One region of the Vibrio aquimaris genome, then DNA from elsewhere that is predicted to be linked to it. Evidence: predicted binding sites of a transcription regulator. Region 1 holds the regulator's gene; each other region holds the start of a gene.

The links. The regulator CRP, encoded in region 1, controls carbon source genes, mostly activating them, when cyclic AMP is high. The targets are predictions, from matches to a motif close to TGTGANNNNNNTCACA.
Region 2: a site for CRP is predicted at 3,266-3,281, ahead of FIV01_RS18050 (glycogen/starch/alpha-glucan phosphorylase). Genes of this name have one in related genera too.
Region 3: a site for CRP is predicted at 4,341-4,356, ahead of pyrG (CTP synthase). Genes of this name have one in related genera too.

The regions. Positions count from the first base shown of each region.
Region 1 is NZ_CP045350.1:2,872,448-2,879,978, reverse strand. It holds gene FIV01_RS13335 (aspartate aminotransferase family protein) at 1-1,069, shown strand, start outside; gene astA (arginine N-succinyltransferase) at 1,257-2,276, shown strand; gene astD (succinylglutamate-semialdehyde dehydrogenase) at 2,294-3,751, shown strand; gene FIV01_RS13320 (DUF1338 domain-containing protein) at 3,841-4,638, shown strand; gene FIV01_RS13315 (type 2 periplasmic-binding domain-containing protein) at 4,691-5,557, opposite strand; gene crp (cAMP-activated global transcriptional regulator CRP) at 5,682-6,314, opposite strand; gene FIV01_RS13305 (phosphoribulokinase) at 6,557-7,426, opposite strand; gene FIV01_RS13300 (YheU family protein) at 7,509-7,531, opposite strand, start outside.
Region 2 is NZ_CP045351.1:815,102-822,632, reverse strand. It holds gene FIV01_RS18060 (LysR family transcriptional regulator) at 1-133, shown strand, start outside; gene malT (HTH-type transcriptional regulator MalT) at 216-2,924, opposite strand; gene FIV01_RS18050 (glycogen/starch/alpha-glucan phosphorylase) at 3,459-5,912, shown strand; gene malQ (4-alpha-glucanotransferase) at 6,003-7,531, shown strand, end outside.
Region 3 is NZ_CP045350.1:513,844-521,374, reverse strand. It holds gene FIV01_RS02445 (hypothetical protein) at 32-652, shown strand; gene eno (phosphopyruvate hydratase) at 1,237-2,535, opposite strand; gene pyrG (CTP synthase) at 2,615-4,255, opposite strand; gene mazG (nucleoside triphosphate pyrophosphohydrolase) at 4,419-5,213, opposite strand; gene relA (GTP diphosphokinase) at 5,284-7,503, opposite strand.

The DNA.
Region 1 (7,531 bases):
TATTGCGGTGAGCTGTCTTGGACATTGTCACCCAGCTATGGTGAATGCGCTAACAGAGCAAGGTCAAAAGCTTTGGCATTTAAGTAATGTGATGACTAATGAGCCAGCGCTGCGTTTGGCGAAAAAACTCACCCAAGTGAGCTTTGCCGACAAAGTGTTTTATGCCAACTCAGGCGCAGAAGCCAACGAAGCCGCGCTTAAGCTTGCACGTCGCTATGCAGCCGATAAGTTTGGTCCTGAGAAATCTGAAATTATCGCCTTTAAACAAGGCTTTCATGGCCGAACTTTCTTTACCGTTACCGTAGGTGGACAAGCAGCATACTCTGATGGCTTTGGTCCCAAACCGGGTGACGTGACCCATTTACCGTACAACGATATCGAGACCTTACGGGCACATATTTCAGATCGCACTTGTGCGATTATGATGGAGCCTCTTCAAGGAGAGGGGGGCATCATCGCTCCGACTGACGAATTTGTACAAACGGTTCGTGAACTGTGTGATAAGCACAATGCGCTACTGATTTTTGATGAGGTACAAACAGGTAACGGTCGTACAGGGCACTTTTATGCTTACCAAGGCCTTGGTGTAACCCCAGATATTTTGAGTACAGCCAAATCACTTGGTGGCGGTTTCCCAATTGGCGCTATGCTCACCACGGCAGAGCTTGCTGAGCATCTTAAAATTGGTACACATGGCTCAACCTATGGGGGTAACCCACTTGCTTGTGCAGTCGCTGAAGCTGTGGTCGATATCGTCAGCGACCCAGAAACACTTAAAGGTGTAGCAGAGCGCGAAACATGGTTTAGAGAAGGGTTAAACAAACTCAACGAAAAATATCAGATGTTTGCTGAAGTTCGTGGTAAAGGTTTGCTACTCGGCGCTGCGCTCAATGACGAGTGGCAAGGCCGAGCGCGAGATGTGTTGGTTGCCGCTGGTAAAGAAGGCTTGATGGTACTGGTCGCGGGTACCAATGTTGTTCGCTTTACACCGTCTTTGGTCATCACTAAGCAAGAAGTTGAAGAGGGTTTATCAAGGCTTGATAAGGCTCTAGCAACACTCAGTAAATAATTAAGAAACACGGAAGATCGTCCTAGTGAGGCGATCTTCTTTTTTCAGTTCCACGCATTAGGTATTCCCAACACTAAGACGATCCTCGGCTCTTAAATCCTATAACCTGTTGTGAATGCTATTTGGCTAGAGATGAGCCAAATCTTGATGAATGTGGCGCTGACCTATGCATCAGGAGGGAATATCGATGCTAGTTGTTCGCCCGATAACAATGTCGGACTACGATGCTTTGCATACTTGTGCCGTCGAATCTGGACATGGATTTACATCACTTCCGGTCAACGAAGAGTTATTGACCAACCGTATTACACACTCTGAATACAGCTTTTCTAAACCGAAAGTGACAGAGCCCGGCGATGAAGGCTATTTAATGGTTGGGTTTGATAGCAAGAGTGGCGAGGTAGCAGGGTGCACGGGTATCGAAGCTTCCATTGGTTGGGATGTGCCATTTTATTCTTATCATATCAGTACCATAGTTCACTCATCGCCAAAGCTTGGGGTCAATAATGTGGTAAAGCTGCTGACTTTTGGTAACAACTATACAGGTTGCAGTGAGATTTGTACTTTATTCCTAAGACCTAGCTTTCGCGGCGGATTGAACGGTCGGTTAATGTCAAAGTGTCGGTTTTTGATGATGGCCGAGCACCCACATCGTTTTTCTAAAACCGTATTTGCCGAAATGCGCGGGGTGTCTGACGATGAAGGTAACTCACCATTTTGGCAATGGTTACAAGAGCACTTTTTCTCCATCGACTTTACCATGGCGGATTACTTAACCGGTATTGGTAAGAAAGGCTTCATTGCCGATCTTATGCCTAAGCTGCCGATTTACATTAACTTGCTTAGTAAAGAGGCCCAAGAGGTCATAGGTCAAGTACACGAAAACACTAAACCTGCGCTGCGCTTACTTGAAAAGGAAGGCTTCACTTGTCGCAACTATGTCGATATTTTCGATGGTGGTCCATCGGTTGAGTGTGATATGCGCAATATCGAATCTGTACGCCACTCATTCCGAGCAAAAGTATCGATTGCGCAGCACTCTAGCTCGCAGGATTACTTAGTCTCAAATACTTCTTTTGAGCATTTTAGAGCGGTAGCAACTAAGGCTGCATATGATCAGGCCTCTGAGTCTGTCATTTTATCCCCAGAAGCGGCTGAGGCTTTACAAGTCAAGCAAGGTGACTACGTTCGCATGTTGGCCCAGTAATTGAGAGGAATAATCATATGACACATTGGATTGCAGGTGAGTGGCTGGATGGGCATGGCGCAGCAATAAATTCCACCAGCCCTTACAACAACGAAGTAATTTGGCAAGGACAAAGTGCTTCTCCCGAGCAGGTTGAGTCAGCGGTCAGTGCTGCTCGAAACGCTTTTTTAAGCTGGAAAAAGTGCAGCTATATAGAGCGTGAGTCAATCGTGCTAGCTTTTGCTGAGAAAGTGAAAGAAAACAGTGAGCAAATCGCAGAGATTATCGCTAAAGAAACCGGTAAGCCTTTGTGGGAGACCCGAACGGAAGCGGCCGCGATGGTGGGTAAAATCGCTATTTCAATTCGTGCTTATCATGACCGCACAGGTGAAGCGCAACGTGAAGCGGCAGGTAACCAGATTGTTTTACGTCATCGTCCTTTGGGTGTGATGGCGGTATTTGGTCCTTATAACTTCCCTGGTCATTTGCCAAATGGCCATATAGTCCCAGCCTTACTTGCCGGTAACACTGTGGTATTTAAACCATCGGAGCAAACGCCGCTAACAGGCGAGTTCGCAATGAAGTTATGGCAACAAGCAGGTCTGCCTGCCGGCGTGATTAACTTGGTTCAAGGTGCTAAAGAAACAGGCGTTGCATTGGCTGAATCCAAAGGTATTGATGGTGTGTTGTTTACTGGTAGTGCCAATACCGGTCATATCCTGCATCGTCAGTTTGCTGGTCAACCAGACAAAATGCTGGCTTTGGAAATGGGCGGCAACAACCCTATGGTGATTTCTGAGCAATATGGTGACTTAGATGCAACCGTATACACCATTATTCAGTCGGCATTTATTAGTGCAGGCCAGCGCTGTACTTGTGCACGTCGCCTTTATGTTCCTTTGGGGGAAAAAGGGGACGCCTTAGTTTCTAATTTGATTGAATCAACGCAAAAGATTCATGTTGATCAACCTTTTGCGCAGCCTGCACCCTTTATGGGGCCACAAATTTCAAAAGCGGCAGCCGACTTTATTCTTCAGGCTCAATCGAATCTGGTTAAGCTTGGAGGTCAAAGCTTGTTAGAGGCTAAAGCAGGTGAAGCTGCTTTTGTCACTCCAGGTATCATAGACGTCACACCAATTGCGCAGCTGCCAGATGAAGAATATTTTGGTCCTTTGCTGCAAGTCGTTCGATACCAAGGTCTAGAAAAAGCGGTCGAGCTTGCCAATGATACGCGCTTTGGTTTATCCGCAGGGCTTGTTTCCACCGATGATAGCGAGTGGGAATATTTTGTCGACCATATCCGCGCAGGTATTGTTAATCGTAACCGCCAGCTGACAGGGGCAAGTGGTGATGCGCCATTTGGCGGCCCTGGCGCTTCAGGTAACCTTCGTCCAAGTGCGTATTATGCGGCTGATTATTGTGCCTATCCAATGGCTTCGATGGAGGGCGATCAAACCGTGTTACCTGAAACACTGAGTCCTGGTGTGGAGTTATAACTAGTACACATAGTACCTTTAGCGAAAAGGGTCAGCTCGCTGAGCCAGCGAGCTGACTATCAACCTAATAAACTAGACAAGGAGGCGTTATGACGCCAGATGTTTTATTTCAGTCGTTATGGAATGACTATATTCAGCGCTTATGCCCCTCAGCAGATAAAATTCATCAATTATTGCAAGAAAGCGAGCCCCTGATTAACGACCATATCGCTCTGCGAACTTTTAATTTAAGCCCAGTTGGTATGGAAGCGATAGCCAAGCCCTTTATTGATGTTGGTTACACTCCATGTGGAGATTACCAATTTGAGGCGAAAAAATTGCTGGCGAAACATTACGAACACCCAGATCCTAAGCAACCTAAAGTCTTTATTAGTGAGCTAAAAGTAGAAGAGTGTTCGCCGCAATTGCAGAGCATAGTCAAGAGGTTGGTCGATCAGATTGATACTAGCAAACTGACAAGCTTTGAGTTTTTATCTTCTGGCCGTCTTTGGCAACTCAGTTTTGAAGATTACCAACAACTTGCCAAAGAAAGTGAATACGCTGCTTGGCTTGCTGCTCACGGCTATGGAGCCAACCACTTTACTGTGAGTGTCAATCAACTGACTGCGTTCGATGAAGCAAAACAGGTTAATGACCATTTGCGCCAAGCTGGGTTTACAATTAATGAATCAGGCGGTGAGGTCAAAGGCTCATCAGACGTGTTACTTGAGCAATCCTCGACCATGGCAGATAAAGTGCCAGTATCTTTCACAGAAGGCTCCCAGATAGTCCCTGGCGGCTTTTATGAATTTGCTAAACGCTATCCTATGAGTAATGGTGAATTATATCCTGGGTTTGTCGCTGCATCGGCTGATAAGATATTTGAGAGCACAAATAACGAGTCTTGAGTGGGGATGCACAGACTTCTGAATAAAAAGGCGCCATTTAAGGCGCCTTTTTCTATTCTGTTACACTAAGCCAATATTGGTCTGGGATCGAACGCGTTTCTTCGCTTAGGTGGGGGTTATCTATACTAAACGCTTTTCTACTTTTAATACCCGCTTGCTCGAAGGTTTTTTTCACTAGAGGTGCTTTTTCAAAGAACTCAACAAATGAACCATCTTGATACGAAGCTTCGAACGCTTTTTTGAGCGTAGCTGCTACCTCAGGGTTCTTAGGGCTCACAAACAGCAGCATAGGAAAGCGGTAAATCAGCATCAGTTTGTCATCAACCACTAGATTGGATAATTGACTGCGCTGGGTAACTTCGCTGTAGGGTTCGATAACGGCTCGTGGGAACAAATCGGTACGTTCGCTATCGACAATACGAAAGATATTATCAAAGCTAGGCACTTCTCTTACTTTAAACCCGCCGGATTTTAAGACTTTTACATCTGCCCAGCCTTGCCCCTGTATCATACCAAGCTTACGCAATTCCTCTATGCTGTTTATATTGCCTAGTTTGGCTGCAGTGGTTTTATTGGTGATAAAAATACGATGGCCAAGGAGACCTCGAAAAACTGGGTAGCGAATAGGAAGTAGCTCTTGCTCAAGGGTCTTATCGGCGCCTAGCCAATCTACCGTAATTTTGCCTTCTTTGAGCAGAGTGACTTTACGTGATTGTGAGTCAACAGGTGTTTTATAAGGTTGGAGCAAAATCCCTTCGCCTGATTTATCCACAAGAAACTGAATGAGGTCGATGGCGTACTGGTCTAGCTCAGAACCTTCCCGTGGGATAGGGTGAATTATGGTCGTTTGGGCAATTGAGATTGATGAAAAAACTAGGCTGAAAGCCAATACCAGCGAAGAAAGTAGCTTTAAAATCATGAGTCCATCCTGCCTGAAAGTTACTGTTGAAATTCAAACTAAGGTTAGGATAGAGCAAGCTAATTAACAAATAAGAAAAAAACCGAGTCCAATCATGAACTCGGCTTTATGTGTAGAACAATGGTTATCGAGTGCCGTATACGACGATCGTTTTACCATGTGCTGAAATCAGGTTTTGCTCTTCAAGCATCTTTAAGATGCGGCCAACCGTTTCGCGTGAACAGCCAACTATTTGGCCAATCTCTTGACGAGTGATCTTGATTTGCATGCCGTCAGGGTGCGTCATGGCATCTGGTTGTTTCGCAAGATTCAGCAGTGTCTGAGCGATACGGCCAGTTACGTCAAGGAAAGCAAGATCTCCGACTTTTTGACTGGTTACCTGCAAACGACTTGCCATTTGAGCCGACAAGCGCATTAGGATATCAGGGTTTACTTGGATAAGCTGACGGAATTTCTTGAAAGAAATTTCTGCCACTTCACAAGGTGATTTTGCTCGAACCCACGCTGTGCGTTCTTGGTCTTCTTCGAACAAACCAAGCTCACCGATAAAGTCACCTTGGTTTAGGTACGACAGGATCATTTCCTTGCCTTCCTCGTCTTTAATAAGTACCGCAACTGAACCTTTGACTATGTAGTAAAGCGTTTCCGCTTTCTCACCAGCGTGGATCAGTGTGCTCTTAGATGGGTACTTATGAATATGACAGTGTGAAAGGAACCATTCTAATGTTGGATCAGTTTGAGGTTTACCTAGAACCATAATATCTCACTTCCTCTGCAGGGTACGCTTGCTTCTTTCCATGTTTTAGCTAAGCCTTGAATCAAGACTTATTAGGATAAGAGCACTTTTCAAATGCTGCAAGCCATCTTTGTTTCTGTTTCAAATAGTATCTTTTTTTTGAATTGATTTCTTGATTTTAATCGCCTTCACTTGGCTATTTTGTGTACAAAAGTGTGCGCCTGATCACGCAATCAAAAGTAATCCTGTATACAAAGTAAGTCTTAACCAATTTTTCCCGTTTCTATCAACTGCTGAAGTATTGGCCTAACTATCAACTCGACGGCAAAACTCATCTTTCCACCGGGTACAACTATGGTGTTGTGACGTGACATAAATGAGCCATCTATCATTGCCAGTAGATATGGGAAGTCGACATTTTTTATTCCCCGAAGGCGGATAACAACAAAACTCTCATCAAGGCTTGGGATGCCTTTGGCGTTTAGTGGGTTTGATGTATCGACGGTAGGCACTCGCTGGAAGTTAATATGAGTGCGAGAAAACTGCGGGGTGATGTAATTAAGATAATCATCCATTGAGCGAACAATTGAGTCCATCACAGCCTCTCGTGAATGTCCTCTGTCGCGGGTGTCGCGCACGAATTTTTGAATCCATTCAAGGTTGACGATAGGCACCATGCCTATCAAAAAATCCACATGCTGCGCGACGTTAACTTCACCGTCGACAACGCCACCATGCAAGCCTTCATAAAACAGCACGTCAGAGCTTTCTGGTAGCTCTTGCCAAGGGGTAAAAGTACCGGGCATTTGATTGTAGGGAACCGCTTCGTCAAAGGTATGGAGATAACGTCGAACTTTGCCTGTACCTTCATTGCCATATTTGCGGAAAAATTCAGCTAAGGCAGGGAAGTCATTGGCTTGAGGGCCAAAATAGCTGATGTGTCGCCCCTGTTCGCGAGCTTTGCGAATTTCAACATCCATTTCGGGGCGAGTAAAGCGGTGAAAGCTATCTCCTTCAACCCAAGCTGGCTTGACCTTCATCATATTGAACATTTTGCGAAAAGCTTCAGATGTGGTGGTAGTACCTGCACCTGACGAGCCAGTAACGGCGATAACTGGATGTTTTGCTGACATGACAACCCTTGTCTATGAATAACTGTCCACTGTTGCACTTCACTATAACATGCTTTGCAAAGACAATAGTGTATGCAGTGCTTTAAAAGGAAAATTTATGCTTAA
Region 2 (7,531 bases), on a different replicon from region 1:
CATTTACCTGAGTTATCGCAAAGCAAGCTCGTCGATTGAAGCTATTGAGCAGGTCGAAGAGCTGGTGAGAGATATAGACCCCACGACGGCTTATTCATTGCAACAAATGGCAGATTTTCCTATGGATGAGTAAGCTGGCTCACATAGCTCATTTCTAGGGAGAGTTTGCTTTAAAACAGACTCTCCCTACTTCATTGAGATAAAATTTTAAAAACTCAATAGCCCATTAACTGCAATAGGTTTTCGGCCGTAGTAATGGCTTCTTTACGGTTAGCAATGGCAAGCTTTTGATATAGGTTACGGATATGAGTTTTGATCGTTGTTCCTGCAACATCGAGCTCATGGGCAATTTGCTCATTGCTAAATCCTGAATAGATTAACCCAAGCACCTGCCATTCGCGCTGAGTCAGTGGGCTGGTGCGTACTAGTTCAGGTACACTAGGATGATGGATTAACTTATCAACAAAATCTTCATCGAAATGCACAGAACGACTTCGTTGACTACTTGCTATCTCCTTGAGTAACTGTTTAGCACGGTGACACTCAAGATCGCTGAGCTCATTATTATTGATCAAATCATCTAAAACCGATCCAACTCGGGTTCCTTCAATAAGGAAGTTACCAAGAATTCCTGTCTGGTTAGTCAGCTCTAATGCTTGTTTTAGCAATAATTGTGCTCTTGTGTCATCGTTTTGAGCGGTTGCAAGGACAGTTTCAATAATTAAGTTACGATTGTTATCTGTCACCAAATGATAGGCATTTGCTTCCTGTTGTAAAAAGTTTAGGGTTTCTGAAGCTTGATCGAGCATACCTAAGTTTATTTGGGCTCGGGCAATGTTTCTCCATTGAAGCTGAGTGAAATGATTGCAAGCCTGTTCAGGCTGTGAGGTATTATCCAGCCAGCGCTGCATAGATGACATATCATCTCTCGCTTGCCAAAACAGAATCAGTGATAACGAGGCGTTAGCCATCCAGTCGACATGATAAGTAGATTGTTGGAGTAAATGTAGGATGTTATCGATGAACTTGTTGGCTTTATCGAGCTCGCCTCTAGCTATTGAGATGCGGGCAAGCATTGAATAGCAATGCAGATGCTTACTTGGGCTTGCGTCGCCAAGAACCCTAAGACCTTTGTAGGAGCACTCTTCGGCTTCATCGAGTCGATTCCAGCACCAGAATACTTGTGCTCGAAGGCGTAGGAGAAATTCGTGCATTGGTACCTGTTGTAATTGGTGTTCTTCTACCAATCTAAACGCATTCTCTTGTACTTCGAATGCGGCTTGCACATACCCCTGAGCAATGAGTATTTCGCTTTGTTGAAGCATCGCCCAAAGTGCTTGATGGTAAACTTGATACTGCCGAGCCAGTTTCTCTGTTTGTTGCATCATAGGCAGTGCTCGGCTTAGATGCCCTAACACATGGTTAACTTCACCTATTACAGAAGTAGCGACGATTCGGCTGCGATATTCATTGTTATCGAGTTGTCCAAGAGACAGTTCAGCGAGCTCTAACGCTTTCTCAGGTTCATTTTGATTAATGGCTACTTGGGCACGTAGGGCATTCAACTCTCCCAGTTGTTGAGTATTTAGAGATACATTGAGCGCTTTCATTTGTTCATCAGCTAGGGATAGCAAATGACCGACATCATTATATCTGTGTTGGCTTTGGGCGAGCCAAGCTTGAAGCATACATAACTTAGGTTGGCTGTATAGCTGTGTTTGAGACAGAGTATTCATTGCTTCTTCTAGTGTTTGAAGCTCTCCAGAGTTAAACATTTCCCAGCCATATTTGCACAGGATCTCTGCAGTGAGGTCTAGATTACCTGCCTTTTGAATGTGTTGGAGCGCTTGATGAGGTGATGACAGTTTTAACCATGCCTGCGCTGCGGTTTGATGTAGATCTTCAACTTGGTGAGGTATACGCGCTGCGCGTTCATGGGCAAGAAATTCAGCGAATAAATTGTGAAAGCGAAACCAGTTTTGTTCTCCTTCTAGTGGATGTATAAACAAACCATAACGATTGAGAGACTCGATAATATGTAAGGCATCTTTTCTTTGCGTAAGCTCGCTTGCTAAGACATCATTAAAATGGTCGAGAACCGAGCATTGTAACAAAAATTGGCGTGTGTCTGTATCAAGTTGCTCAAAGACTTCCTCAACCAAATAATCCCATAGATGGCTATGATTAAATTGTGAGTAGGACTCAAGTGACTGAGCTAGACTCTTGTGTTGACTCAGTGTTTGAAGTGCAATTAGCTGCATTGCTGATGGCCAACCTTCTACGTAGTCACGTATGTTACTCACGACAACATTATCGACATTCCCTGATATTCGAGCACTGAAAAAGCGGTTGGTTTCCTCATAGTCAAAAGCGAGAAACTCATGACCAATTTCTATCATCAAATCGCGAACTCTTAGATTTGCCGTGCCAATAGGTGGTGTCGATCGGCTGGTAACAACCAAAGTAAGGTTGTCGGGCATGTGTTTGATCAAAAATCGCAATGCTGCGTGGATTTCAGTGTTAGAAATGAGATGAAAATCATCAAGAACGAAATAACACTCTTGGTTACAATGGACAAGTTCAGAACAGACTTGGCTAAATAGCGAATCAAGAGAAGAGAACTGCCTCTTCTCGGCGAGTTTTTGTGAAACAGAGCAGGTGTTATGAGTTGCTTTATTTAACGCTTTTAGTAAATAGTTGACGAAGCGAAAGGCGTCGTTGTCGCTTTCATCAATGTTGTACCAGCCGACATGTGGCTTATCGATTAACCACTGTGAGGCCATTGTCGTCTTTCCGTATCCTGCGGGAGAGCGAAAAAGTATCAACTTGTAGCAGTGTGCGTTATGCAGCAAATCGAGAACTCGCGGTCGAGTAATCGCATGGTGTAAACGACCTGGGCGAGTTAGCTTAGAAGGAATCCACATCTTTTTTCCCCTGTGCTCTGATAATCATAACAAGGATGTATCTTTGGAGTTCGTCTGATAATGACATCGATGTTACTTGAGAACTTCGGAAGCCGTTATTGATCAGCAACCATACTTTTGCACATTTCACACTTTGAATTCATCTACGCCCTAAAATTGGGAGGTGAATCACCTATAAGAGGCTCTGTAGCTGTACCGAATGCCAAGAATTGCACCTATCTTGATGAAAGTTGCGCGGTCAAAGGAGATGTTTTGTGATCAGGTATGCATATAAATTAATTTGTTAAAATTTTGTCCCTTGGCGGCATTAAACAAAGATTATGGTTAAACACGTTGTGCGATGTGATCTTTATCACCGCCAGTTACTGTGGGCCTAGTGTATTTGGGAGTTAGATCACTGAGGTTAAGCGTAGTAAGACTCTACGCCCTACCTCCTCCTCCTAAAAGGCTTTGGAGTTAGGAGGATGTTGCCGTTATTGCGTCATTGCACGATATCGCTGAAATGGATTAACCCCGATAGATGAGAATTCTCCAATGAAACCTACTCAACAGAAAAGTTTTGATACGGCAGCATTTAAGCAAAGCGTTAAGAAACATTTAACGTCAACTTATGCTACGACAGAAGAAAGGGCCAGTAGCCGTTCTTGGTATTTAGCTATGGGAAGTGCGCTGGCTGAACTGACAACGTTTGATATGCTTCAAACTGAGCAAGATAGCAAGATTAACAACGCGAAAAGTGTTAATTATTTATCTCTTGAGTTTCTAATTGGTCGTTTGACGGGTAATAACTTAATTAGCCTTGGACTGTATGAGCAGGTGAGTCAGGCAATGACAGATCTGGGACAAAGCTTGACCGATCTTCTGGAAGAAGAGCGAGATCCATCATTGGGAAATGGAGGATTGGGCCGGTTGGCAGCTTGCTTTATGGATTCTTTGGCAGCGCAAGAATTTCCAACTGTTGGGTATGGCCTCCATTATGAATATGGCTTATTTAAGCAATCTTTTGTTGATGGACATCAACAGGAATCGCCTGATGCTTGGCGATGTGTTGAAGGTTACCCGTGGGAGATTGCTCGTCCTGAGCTTGCTCAAGAAATTGGTTTTTACGGTCACGTTGAGGTTTATCAAGAAGAGGGCAAAGAAAAGCGGCGCTGGATACCTGGTATGTCTGTAAAAGCTATGCCTTGGGACTTGCCAATTGTCGGTTACCAATCGGATACCGTTTATCCTTTGCGCTTGTGGGAATGTCGAGCAATTGCGCCTTTCTCACTGGCGAGCTTTAACAATGGTGATTATTTTGAAGCTCAGCATGCCCTGATTGATGCTGGGAATATTACCAAAGTCTTATATCCAAATGATAATCACGAGAAGGGAAAGACCTTACGCTTAATGCAGCAGTACTTCCACTCTGCGGCATCTGTGAGAGATATTTTACGTCGTCATGAAGAGGCAGGGCATACGCTAGCTTCTTTGCCCAAGTACGAAACCATTCAATTAAACGATACACACCCAACCATTGCTATTCCAGAATTGATGCGTATTCTCATTGACGAGAAAGGTCTAGGCTGGGATGAGGCTTGGGCCATAAGCTCTGAGACATTTGCTTATACTAACCACACCTTGCTGCCAGAAGCTTTGGAAACTTGGAGTGAGTCATTAATTGAGCGATTGCTTCCACGCCATATGGAAATTATTTACCACATTAACCATCTATTTTTGCAAGAGGTACGCCGAAAATGGCCCGGTGATGTAGCGAAGCAACAAAAGCTATCCATCATTGAAGAAGGCTTTCATCGTATGGTGAGAATGGCTAACTTAAGTGTTATTGGTTCTTATGCCGTAAATGGAGTAGCGGCCCTTCATTCCCAGTTGGTTAAGCGCGATTTGTTTCCTGAATTTGATGACTTGTACCCATCTAAGCTACAGAATGTGACTAATGGTATTACTCCACGTCGCTGGTTGAAGTTTTGTAACCCAGACTTGTCTGAACTTATCTCAAGTAGAATTGGCAATGAATGGCCAGCACACTTAGAGCAGCTTGAGCAAATCGCTCAGTATGCCGATGATGCTGAGTTCCAGCAGCAATTTATGGCGGTTAAGAAGCGCAATAAGCAGCGTCTTGCTGATTGGGTTAAAGAGCACCTGGATGTGGAACTCGACACCAAGGCTATTTTTGATGTGCAGATAAAGCGTTTACATGAGTACAAGCGTCAGCATTTAAACATGCTGCATATTTTGTCGCTATATCATAGATTACTCAATGATCCTGAGTTTGATATGGTCCCTCGTGTTGTCTTCTTTGCGGCCAAAGCGGCGCCTGGATATCATCTGGCCAAGGACATCATATTCGCTATTAATAAGATTGCCGCGAAGATAAATCATGATCCGAGAATTGGTAACAAGCTAAAGGTTGTATTTATTCCTGACTATCGAGTGAGTATTGCTGAGATCATCATCCCAGCAGCTGACGTATCGGAACAAATATCAACAGCAGGTAAGGAAGCGTCCGGCACTGGCAATATGAAGATGGCACTTAACGGTGCATTGACGATTGGCACTATGGATGGCGCGAACGTCGAGATTCGTGAAGAAGTAGGCGATGACAACATCTATATTTTTGGTCTCGATGTGAATGAAGTCGTCTCATTGAGAAGCAACGGATACAACCCATTCGATTATTACCATGCTGATCCCTTACTCAAAGCATCGTTGGATCTTCTTCTAGGAGACGAGTTTACATCAGGTGAACCGGACAGATTGCGCGCGACTTACGACAGTTTACTTGATGGCGGTGACCCCTACTTGTGTCTTGCTGATTTTGCGTCTTATGTGCAGGCGCATCAGGACATGGATAGGCAGTATAGAGACCAAAGCAGTTGGGCGAAAAAAGCGATACTCAATACGGCATTAGTCGGTAAGTTCAGCTCAGATCGCTCAATTCGAGATTACGTTAATAATATCTGGAAATTGGAAGCTATTGAGCGCTAGTAATACTCATCAAGCCAAGTCATTTATGGGCTTGGCTTTTACTTATCAACACTCAATACATGGAAGGTAGAGAGTTTTTCGGAGTTAGCGATGACACAAAAAAACGCATTAGAACAAGTCGCTGAAATGGCTAATATTGCCACTAGCTACGTCAGTGCATGGGGTCAAGAAACACAAGTTGAAGATCAGACTATTCGCGATTTATTGGCCTCTTTAGGTTACGACATAACCTCAGAGGAAAAGTTAATTCATTCGGCGGATAAAAAGCACAAACAAGAGGTTTTAAACCCAGTACTAGTTGTTCGTGATGGCGATCCTGTATATGTAAGCATGAATTTGGGAAGGAGTGCTCGTGAAAGTGAGTTTAGCTGGCGCCTTGAAACCGAGCAAGGCGCTGTATTAGAGGGGTATCTACAATCACAGATTGTGCGTGATGAGCGAAGTTCAGGAGGCCCTCTGGTCTTTGCATTACCCAGTGACCTAGAATGGGGCTATCACAAACTCACTATGACTCGTAAACGCCGTAAATCACCTTATACCATGACCTTGATTATTGCGCCTAGATCTTGTTACAAGCAAGAAGCTCTCAACAGCGGCAAAAAAATGTGGGGGCCAAGCGTACAGCTTTATACGCTTCGCTCTCAGCATAACTGGGGTATAGGTGACTTTGGGGACTTAAAACAGTTGGTATCTGATATTGGTTCAAGGGGAGGAGATTTTGTCGGTTTGAACCCTATTCATGCTCTGTTTCCTGCCAATCCAGAAGCCGCGAGTCCGTACAGTCCGTCTTCACGCCGCTGGCTAAACATCATGTATATAGACGTCAGCTCGGTGGCTGAGTTTTCGCTCTGTGTTGAGGCTCAGCAAAAAGTGGGTAGCGCAGACTTTCAACAGCGCTTGCACAAAGTACGAGATGCGCATTGGGTAAACTACACAGAAGTTGCGAATCTAAAGCTGAGTGTGCTTCCTTTACTTTACCGAGAGTTTAAAAAACGCCATCTAAATAAATGCACCAATAGAGCGGAGGCCTTTTTAGCATTTGCAGAGCAGGGTGGGGAAAGTTTGTTACACCAAGCTGCTTTTGATGCATTACATGCTGCTCTGCAAAGTGAAAATCAAACAATTTGGGGCTGGCCAGCCTTTTCGCAAGATCTTCAACATTTTGATAGCAAGGCAGTTGAAAATTTTATTGCTGACAATATCGACCAAGTACATATGTATATGTATCTACAGTGGGTTGCAGATATCCAAATTCAAGAGGCTCAGGCATTAGCCGAAGAAAAAGGGATGTCTATTGGTTTGTATCGAGATTTGGCTGTCGGGGTTGCAAATTCTGGAGCTGAAACTTGGGCTGACAATGGCAACTTGGTTATGGATGTCAGTATCGGCGCTCCGCCAGATGTATTAGGGCCTTTGGGACAAAACTGGGGATTGCCTCCCCTTAACCCACAGACTCTGCAAGCTACTGGCTATGATGCTTACATTAAGCTTTTACAAGCTAACATGAAGCATTGCGGCGCATTACGTATTGACCATGTGCTTGGCTTGCTGCGTTTGTGGTGGATCCCAACTGGAAAAAATGCCACTCAAGGCGCCTATATGTATTATCCCGTTGAGGA
Region 3 (7,531 bases), 780 kb from region 1:
AGCGAGACAGGACACTTTAGGAAAATTATTAATGACCAAGTTTTTATCCATTTTTTTTATTTTAATAACGCTGTGTTTCAACTCATATTCAGTGTATGCAGAAGGTACGGAGTACAGTATTGGGCTAGGTGTGGGGAAAACAATAGATGGTGGACAGTACACTGTTGAGACCCATTCGTCCGAAATTGAGTACGATACCCCTGAAGACAACATATTTCTTCTAAGCATGGGAATGATATTTAATAAAAATCATGAACTGTCGCTTGATATTGAAAAACGTAACCTTAAGGTGACTGATGGAGATTATGCAACGGAAGATGCTAATTCATTGATGCCATTACTGAAATACAATTATCACTACCCTATATATGGGGATATGGATATCTACTTCGGTATCAGTGGAGGATATGAGTTCCTCAGTGGAGGATATGAGTTCCTCAGTGGAGGAGGAGCCGACGTAGTCAATGGTATGGTTTTGGGAACCCAAATTGGCGCGCGATATACTATGGATAGATTATATTTCAAAGTTGAATCAGGGGTAAGGGGCAGGACAGAAAAGTACCGAGTCCCCGCCGCTCATGGTGAAGATTCAATAGATTTATCCTATTCAGAAGAAATAGACATTTTAGTGAGTGTAGGATATACGTTTTAAGTTATCTATATCGTAAATACCTAATGGGCTTGGAAATAATTTAGACCTGAATTAACTGAAATTATCAGTTGCTCGCTAAGGCGTACACTCTAACCTTGTTATTGTTCAATAGTAAACGTCCCATAAACCCACGGGGCGATCTTGCTAATGTTTGAAGTTCCAAGGTGGGGATTTGCGCCCATTTCATCGAAAAGTCCAAAGTTTGCTCACAGCCCTTAAATACCTTATTTTTTGTTACCAAATATCAATACAATATATATGGAGGTATTGATATAGGAGAAATTTGACCTTCCATTTATACAGAAGGTGATTATATGTTAATTCGTGCAAGTGCTCGGGGTCAAGTCTTTCATTTTGCCCTAGCTAAATTTATCCAAAAATCCGGCAGTCACCAGAAATCCTAAATGACTTTTGTCCAGAAATCAGCCAGACCCAAAATAAGCAGCCAAATAAACCCCAAAAAGTTTCGATCTTAGGTTTCCTCTGACAGGTGATGAAGAGTACTTTGAATAAAACCATTGACATAAAAAATCGCCTCTAATACTAGAGGCGATGTTTAATAAAGCTAGCTAAACGAGCTGTGTTTACTGACCTTTAACTTCTTTAAGACCATTGTAAGGAGCGCGTTCACCAAGTGCTTCTTCGATACGGATTAGCTGGTTGTACTTAGCAACGCGATCAGAACGGCTCATTGAACCAGTTTTGATTTGACCTGCTGCTGTACCAACTGCTAGATCAGCAATGGTTGCATCTTCAGTTTCACCACTACGGTGAGAGATCACAGCTGTGTAGCCTGCATCTTTAGCCATCTTGATAGCGGCTAGTGTTTCAGTCAGAGAACCAATTTGGTTAAACTTGATCAAGATTGAGTTAGCAATGCCTTTCTCGATACCTTCAGCAAGGATCTTAGTATTGGTTACAAACAGATCATCACCAACAAGTTGGATCTTGTTGCCAAGTAGCTCTGTCTGGTGCTTAAAGCCATCCCAGTCAGACTCATCTAGACCGTCTTCGATAGAAACAATTGGGTACTCTTCAACTAGACCAGCTAGGTAATGGTTAAACTCTTCAGAAGAGAAGATTTTACCTTCACCTTTCATGTTGTAGTTACCCGCTTCTTTGTCGTAGAACTCAGATGCAGCACAGTCCATCGCTAGCGTCACGTCTTTACCAAGCTCGTAACCTGCGAGTTCAACCGCTTCTTTGATTGCTGCAAGTGCAGCAGCGTTTGATTCTAGGTTAGGCGCAAAACCACCTTCATCACCAACTGCTGTGCTCATGCCTTTCGCTTTCAGTACTTTAGCTAGGTTGTGGAAAACTTCTGCACCGATACGTAGACCTTCTTTCAGAGTTTTAGCGCCAATAGGCTGAATCATAAATTCTTGAATATCAACGTTGTTATCTGCATGCTCACCACCATTGATGATGTTCATCATAGGCAAAGGCATAGAGAATTGACCTGGAGTACCGTTAAGCTCAGCAATATGCTCAAACAAAGGCATACCTTTGGCTGCTGCCGCAGCTTTAGCATTCGCTAGAGAAACCGCTAGGATAGCGTTAGCACCGAATTTAGATTTATTTTCAGTACCATCTAGGTCAATCATAACCGCATCAACAGCAGCTTGATCTTTCGCATCTTTGCCAACTAGAGCGTCTGCAATCGCACCATTTACTGCTTCAATTGCTTTTAGAACACCTTTACCTAAGAAACGTGCTTTATCACCATCACGAAGCTCAAGAGCTTCACGTGAACCTGTAGAAGCGCCAGATGGTGCTGCAGCCATACCAACAAAGCCACCTTCTAGGTGCACTTCAGCTTCAACGGTTGGGTTACCACGTGAGTCGATAATTTCACGACCTAGAACTTTAACGATCTTAGACATTGATGATTCCTCTCGTTCAAATATAAATGTCAAACTTAAAAGGCAACAGCACAACTTTTGCTACTGCCTATGTCCTTTTCTACTTCTCAAACTCACCGCGGGAAAATTGACCTGCGGCTTTTACAAAACCAGCAAATAGCGGGTGTCCATCTCGCGGTGTGGAGGTAAACTCTGGATGGAATTGAGCCGCTACAAACCAAGGGTGAGCAGGGTTCTCAATCATCTCTACCAATTTTTTATCCGCAGATAAACCTGACACTTTCAAGCCAGCCTTTTCAATTTTAGGTCGAAGTACATTATTAACTTCATAGCGGTGACGGTGACGCTCATGGATAGTAGCACTACCATATAACTCTCTCGCTTTAGTACCTTTCTCTAGGTGACACAACTGAGAACCAAGACGCATAGTACCACCAAGATCTGAGGTTTCTGTGCGCTCTTCAACTTTACCTTCGCCATCAACCCATTCTGTGATCAATCCAACCACAGGGTACTTAGTCTCTTTGTTAAATTCTGTTGAATGTGCACCTTCAAGACCTGCGACATTACGCGCGTACTCAATCAGTGCAACCTGCATCCCAAGACAAATACCTAAATAGGGAACATTATTTTCACGAGCATATTGGGCAGAGCGAATTTTACCTTCAATACCACGATCACCAAATCCACCAGGAACTAAAATCGCATCAAGGCCAGCTAACGCTTCATCACCTTTACTCTCAACATCTTGAGAGTCTACATATTTAATGGTGACATTGAGTCGATTTTTAAGACCCGCATGTTTGAGCGCTTCGTTAACGGATTTGTATGCGTCAGGTAGCTCGATGTACTTACCGACCATGCCTATGGTGACATCGCCTGTCGGGTTAGCTTCTTCGTAGATGACTTGCTCCCACTCAGACAAGTCAGCTTCAGGTGCGGTAATACCAAAACGAGCGCAAACAAGATCATCAAGACCTTGAGATTTGATCAACTGTGGGATTTTGTAGATAGAGTCAACGTCTTTCATCGAAATGACGGCTTTCTCAGGAACATTACAGAATAATGCAATCTTCTTACGTTCATTGGCAGGGATCATGCGATCGCTGCGACAAACCAAAATATCAGGCTGAATACCAATCGAAAGCAGCTCTTTTACCGAGTGCTGAGTGGGTTTGGTTTTCACTTCACCAGCGGCGGCTAGATACGGAACCAAGGTCAGGTGCATGAACATAGCACGCTCGCGTCCTAATTCCACGGCTAACTGGCGAATCGCTTCCATAAATGGCAAAGATTCAATATCACCGACTGTACCACCGACTTCAACAATAGCGACATCATGGCCTTCAGAGCCTGCAATCACACGATCTTTGATCGCATTCGTGATGTGAGGAATAACCTGAATCGTCGCACCCAGATAGTCACCACGACGCTCTTTACGCAAAACATCGGCATAAACACGACCAGCAGTAAAGTTGTTACGCTTACTCATCTTGGTGCGAATAAAACGCTCATAGTGACCAAGGTCTAGATCAGTTTCAGCACCATCTTCCGTTACAAAAACTTCGCCGTGCTGAGTTGGGCTCATAGTACCCGGATCGACGTTAATGTACGGATCCAGCTTCATCATAGTCACTTTAAGACCACGAGCTTCAAGAATAGCGGCAAGTGATGCTGCTGCAATACCTTTACCTAGAGAGGATACGACCCCGCCAGTAACAAAAATGTAATTTGTCGTCATGTTTAACCTGAAATTGGTTGAATGAGGGAAATGGGTTTTCTTCTGGACGGGAGATAAATATACCAGAAGACCCTTATCGCCACAACGTGAAATCTATCACACTGTCATTTTTTATTTCTTGCTTCAAATCAAATTAGAATAGCGCATTTTTGGCTATGTCGAACTATGACTCTTGCTGTTTGACTTGATTCCAAAACTCGTCAAGCTGCTCTAAATCGTAGTCTTTCAATTGTTTACCTTGCGTCGCAACAATAGATTCTATCCCTTTAAAGCGGCGCATAAATTTATGATTAGCTTTACTCAATGCCGATTCTGGATCTTTTCCTAGATGACGACTTAAATTCACTGTCGCAAACAATAAATCTCCCAGTTCTAGTTCAAGTTTTTCTTCATTTGGCGATACCTGAAGCGCTTCATCCATCACCTCATCAATTTCTTCTCGAACTTTATCGACCACTGGCCCTAAAGAATCCCAGTCAAATCCATAACGGGCACACTTTTTTTGAATTTTATTTGCTCGCGATAATGCGGGTAATGAACGAGGGACAGAGTCTAAAATGCTTTGTTCAGTACTGCCTTTTTCAGCCTTCTCTTTGGCTTTTTCTGCTTCCCAGTTATCTGCAATTTCTTCTTCACTTGAAAACTCAATACTCGAAAATACATGTGGATGGCGACGAGTCAGCTTCTGGTTAACATCAGTAACGACATCGGAAAATTCAAACAACCCCTGCTCTTTCGCTAGCTGGCTATAAAAAATCACTTGAAACAAAAGATCGCCCAACTCTTCTTGTAAATTGGCCCAGTCTCGTTTGTGAATGGCATCAACCACTTCATAGGTTTCTTCAATCGTATGCGGAACAATAGTGTCAAATGTTTGTTGTAAGTCCCACGGACATCCTTGCTCTGGGTCACGTAACTTGATCATTATTTGTTCTAATTCTTCTATTGGGTGACTCATCATTCTTTTCCTTTAAACAAAAAAGGTGAGTGATATCTGCCACTCACCTTAAAATTAAATTGAAAACCAACTAACCTAATCTCTTCACTGACATGACGTCTTTTATCTGCTCCACCCGCTTGGAGACGCGAGATAATACTTCGACATTGGTCACTTCAAGATCAAAGTCCATAATCGATAACTGATTGCGGTAATCAACTCGGCTCTTCATGCTGGTCACCTTTATTTTCTCATTGGCAAATAATGTGGTGATATCCTTAAGCAGGCCGCTACGTTCCATAGCCTCAACACGCACAGTGAGTATATAAGAACCCACATAGCCATTTCCCCATACGGTATCGATGATTCTTTCCGCAGCATGGTGGCGAAGTTCTTCAAGTTGCTCACAATCGGCTCTATGCACTGAAATACCGCGCCCTTGTGTTATATAGCCAGCAATTTCATCGCCAGGAATAGGCTGACAACAACGGGCTAAATGCGTCATCAGATTATCAACCCCTTCAACCACAACCGCATCTTTTTTCGGACGACTCAATACTGGCGGCTTGTTTTCCGCTTCTTGCAGCTTTTCAAGGGCCTGCTGATCTTCTTCTTCAGCGGTAGGCTTGTTCACCAGTGCATTGATATGGTTGATGATCTGGTTAATGCGTAAATCACCACTACCAATCCCGACATACAGTTCATCAGCGCTGTTGACATTAAATCGCTTGAGTGCATATTGCTCAGCATCTTTTATTGTTGCGCCAATTTTATTTAGCTCGGTTTCAAGGATCTCACGACCAGCTTCTAAGTTTTTCTCGCGCGATTGCTTGCGGAACCAAGCGTTAATCTTAGCCCGTGCACGACCTGAGGTCACAAAACCCATCGATGGGTTTAACCAATCACGAGAAGGGTTAGGCTCCTTTGAAGTAATAATCTCGACCTGATCCCCCATAGACAGCTTATGCGTGAAGGGAACAATCCTGCCCGCAACCTTGGCACCTATACAGCGATGCCCCACTTCTGAGTGAATGTGGTAAGCGAAATCGAGTGGCGTAGCGCCCATAGGCAAATCGACCACATCACCACGAGGAGTGAAGGCATAAACGCGATCATCGAACACCTGGCTGCGCACTTCATCCAGCATTTCGCCAGAGTCTGACATCTCTTCTTGCCAATCAAGCAGTTTACGCAGCCAAGTGATTTTCTCATCGTAGCCACTTCTACCGCCACCGCCTTCTTTGTATTTCCAGTGGGCAGCAACGCCAAGCTCAGAGTCTTCATGCATGTCTTTAGTACGGATCTGAATTTCGATGGTTTTCCCTTCAGGCCCGAGAATCACAGTGTGTATAGATTGATAACCATTGGGTTTGGGGTTAGCAACATAATCATCAAATTCACTCGGTAAGTGCTTATACTTAGTGTGGACTACCCCAAGCGCTGCATAGCAGTCTTGTAACTTATCAGCGATGATACGAACGGCACGTACGTCGAAAAGCTCATCAAACGCCAAACTTTTCTTCTGCATTTTTCGCCAAATACTGTAGATATGTTTGGGGCGTCCACTAACCTCTGCATTGATTCCAGAGGTTATGATTTCATTGGAGAGATCGTCAACAAAATCTTTTATGTATTGCTCTCTTACAATACGTCGCTCTGAGAGCTGCTTAGCAATTTGCTTATAAGTTTCAGGTTGCTGATAGCGAAACGCATAATCTTCGATTTCCCATTTAAGCTGACCTATACCTAGACGGTTAGCGAGGGGCGCATAAATATTGGTACATTCTTTAGCTGCCGCGCAACGAACTTCACTTGGCGCCTTCTTCACTTCAATTAAGTTACAAATTCGCTCGGCCAACTTGATGATGACACAGCGAAAGTCATCAACCATGGCGAGTAACATTCTGCGGACATTATCAACTTGAGCAGAAGCAGCACTTCCTTCGATCGTCACGTTCAACTGCCCAAGTGCGGCCATTTCCTCCACACCATCGATCAATTTAATGGTTTCCTTACCAAAGTCTTCAGCCAAGACTTCGCGATCGTAAGTCCCACTTGATACCAGAGGAAACAATAAAGCGGCAACTAAGGTAGCTTTATCCATAGAAAGCGTTGTCAGGATTTCGATCATTTCTCGGCCACGCCACAACAGCAAAGGCCTTTGCTCACTGTGTTCCAAAATGGTTTCGCAACGGAGGTAAACCTCCTTAAGGCGTTTAGCCACCTTGGCATCTTGCTTTAAACTGACTATCCAAGTATCTAAATCAAACTGTTCATCTTGATTCAAATGTGCGCTTCGTACCGCAACCATTCTCTTTATCCTGTTATCACTTTCTATT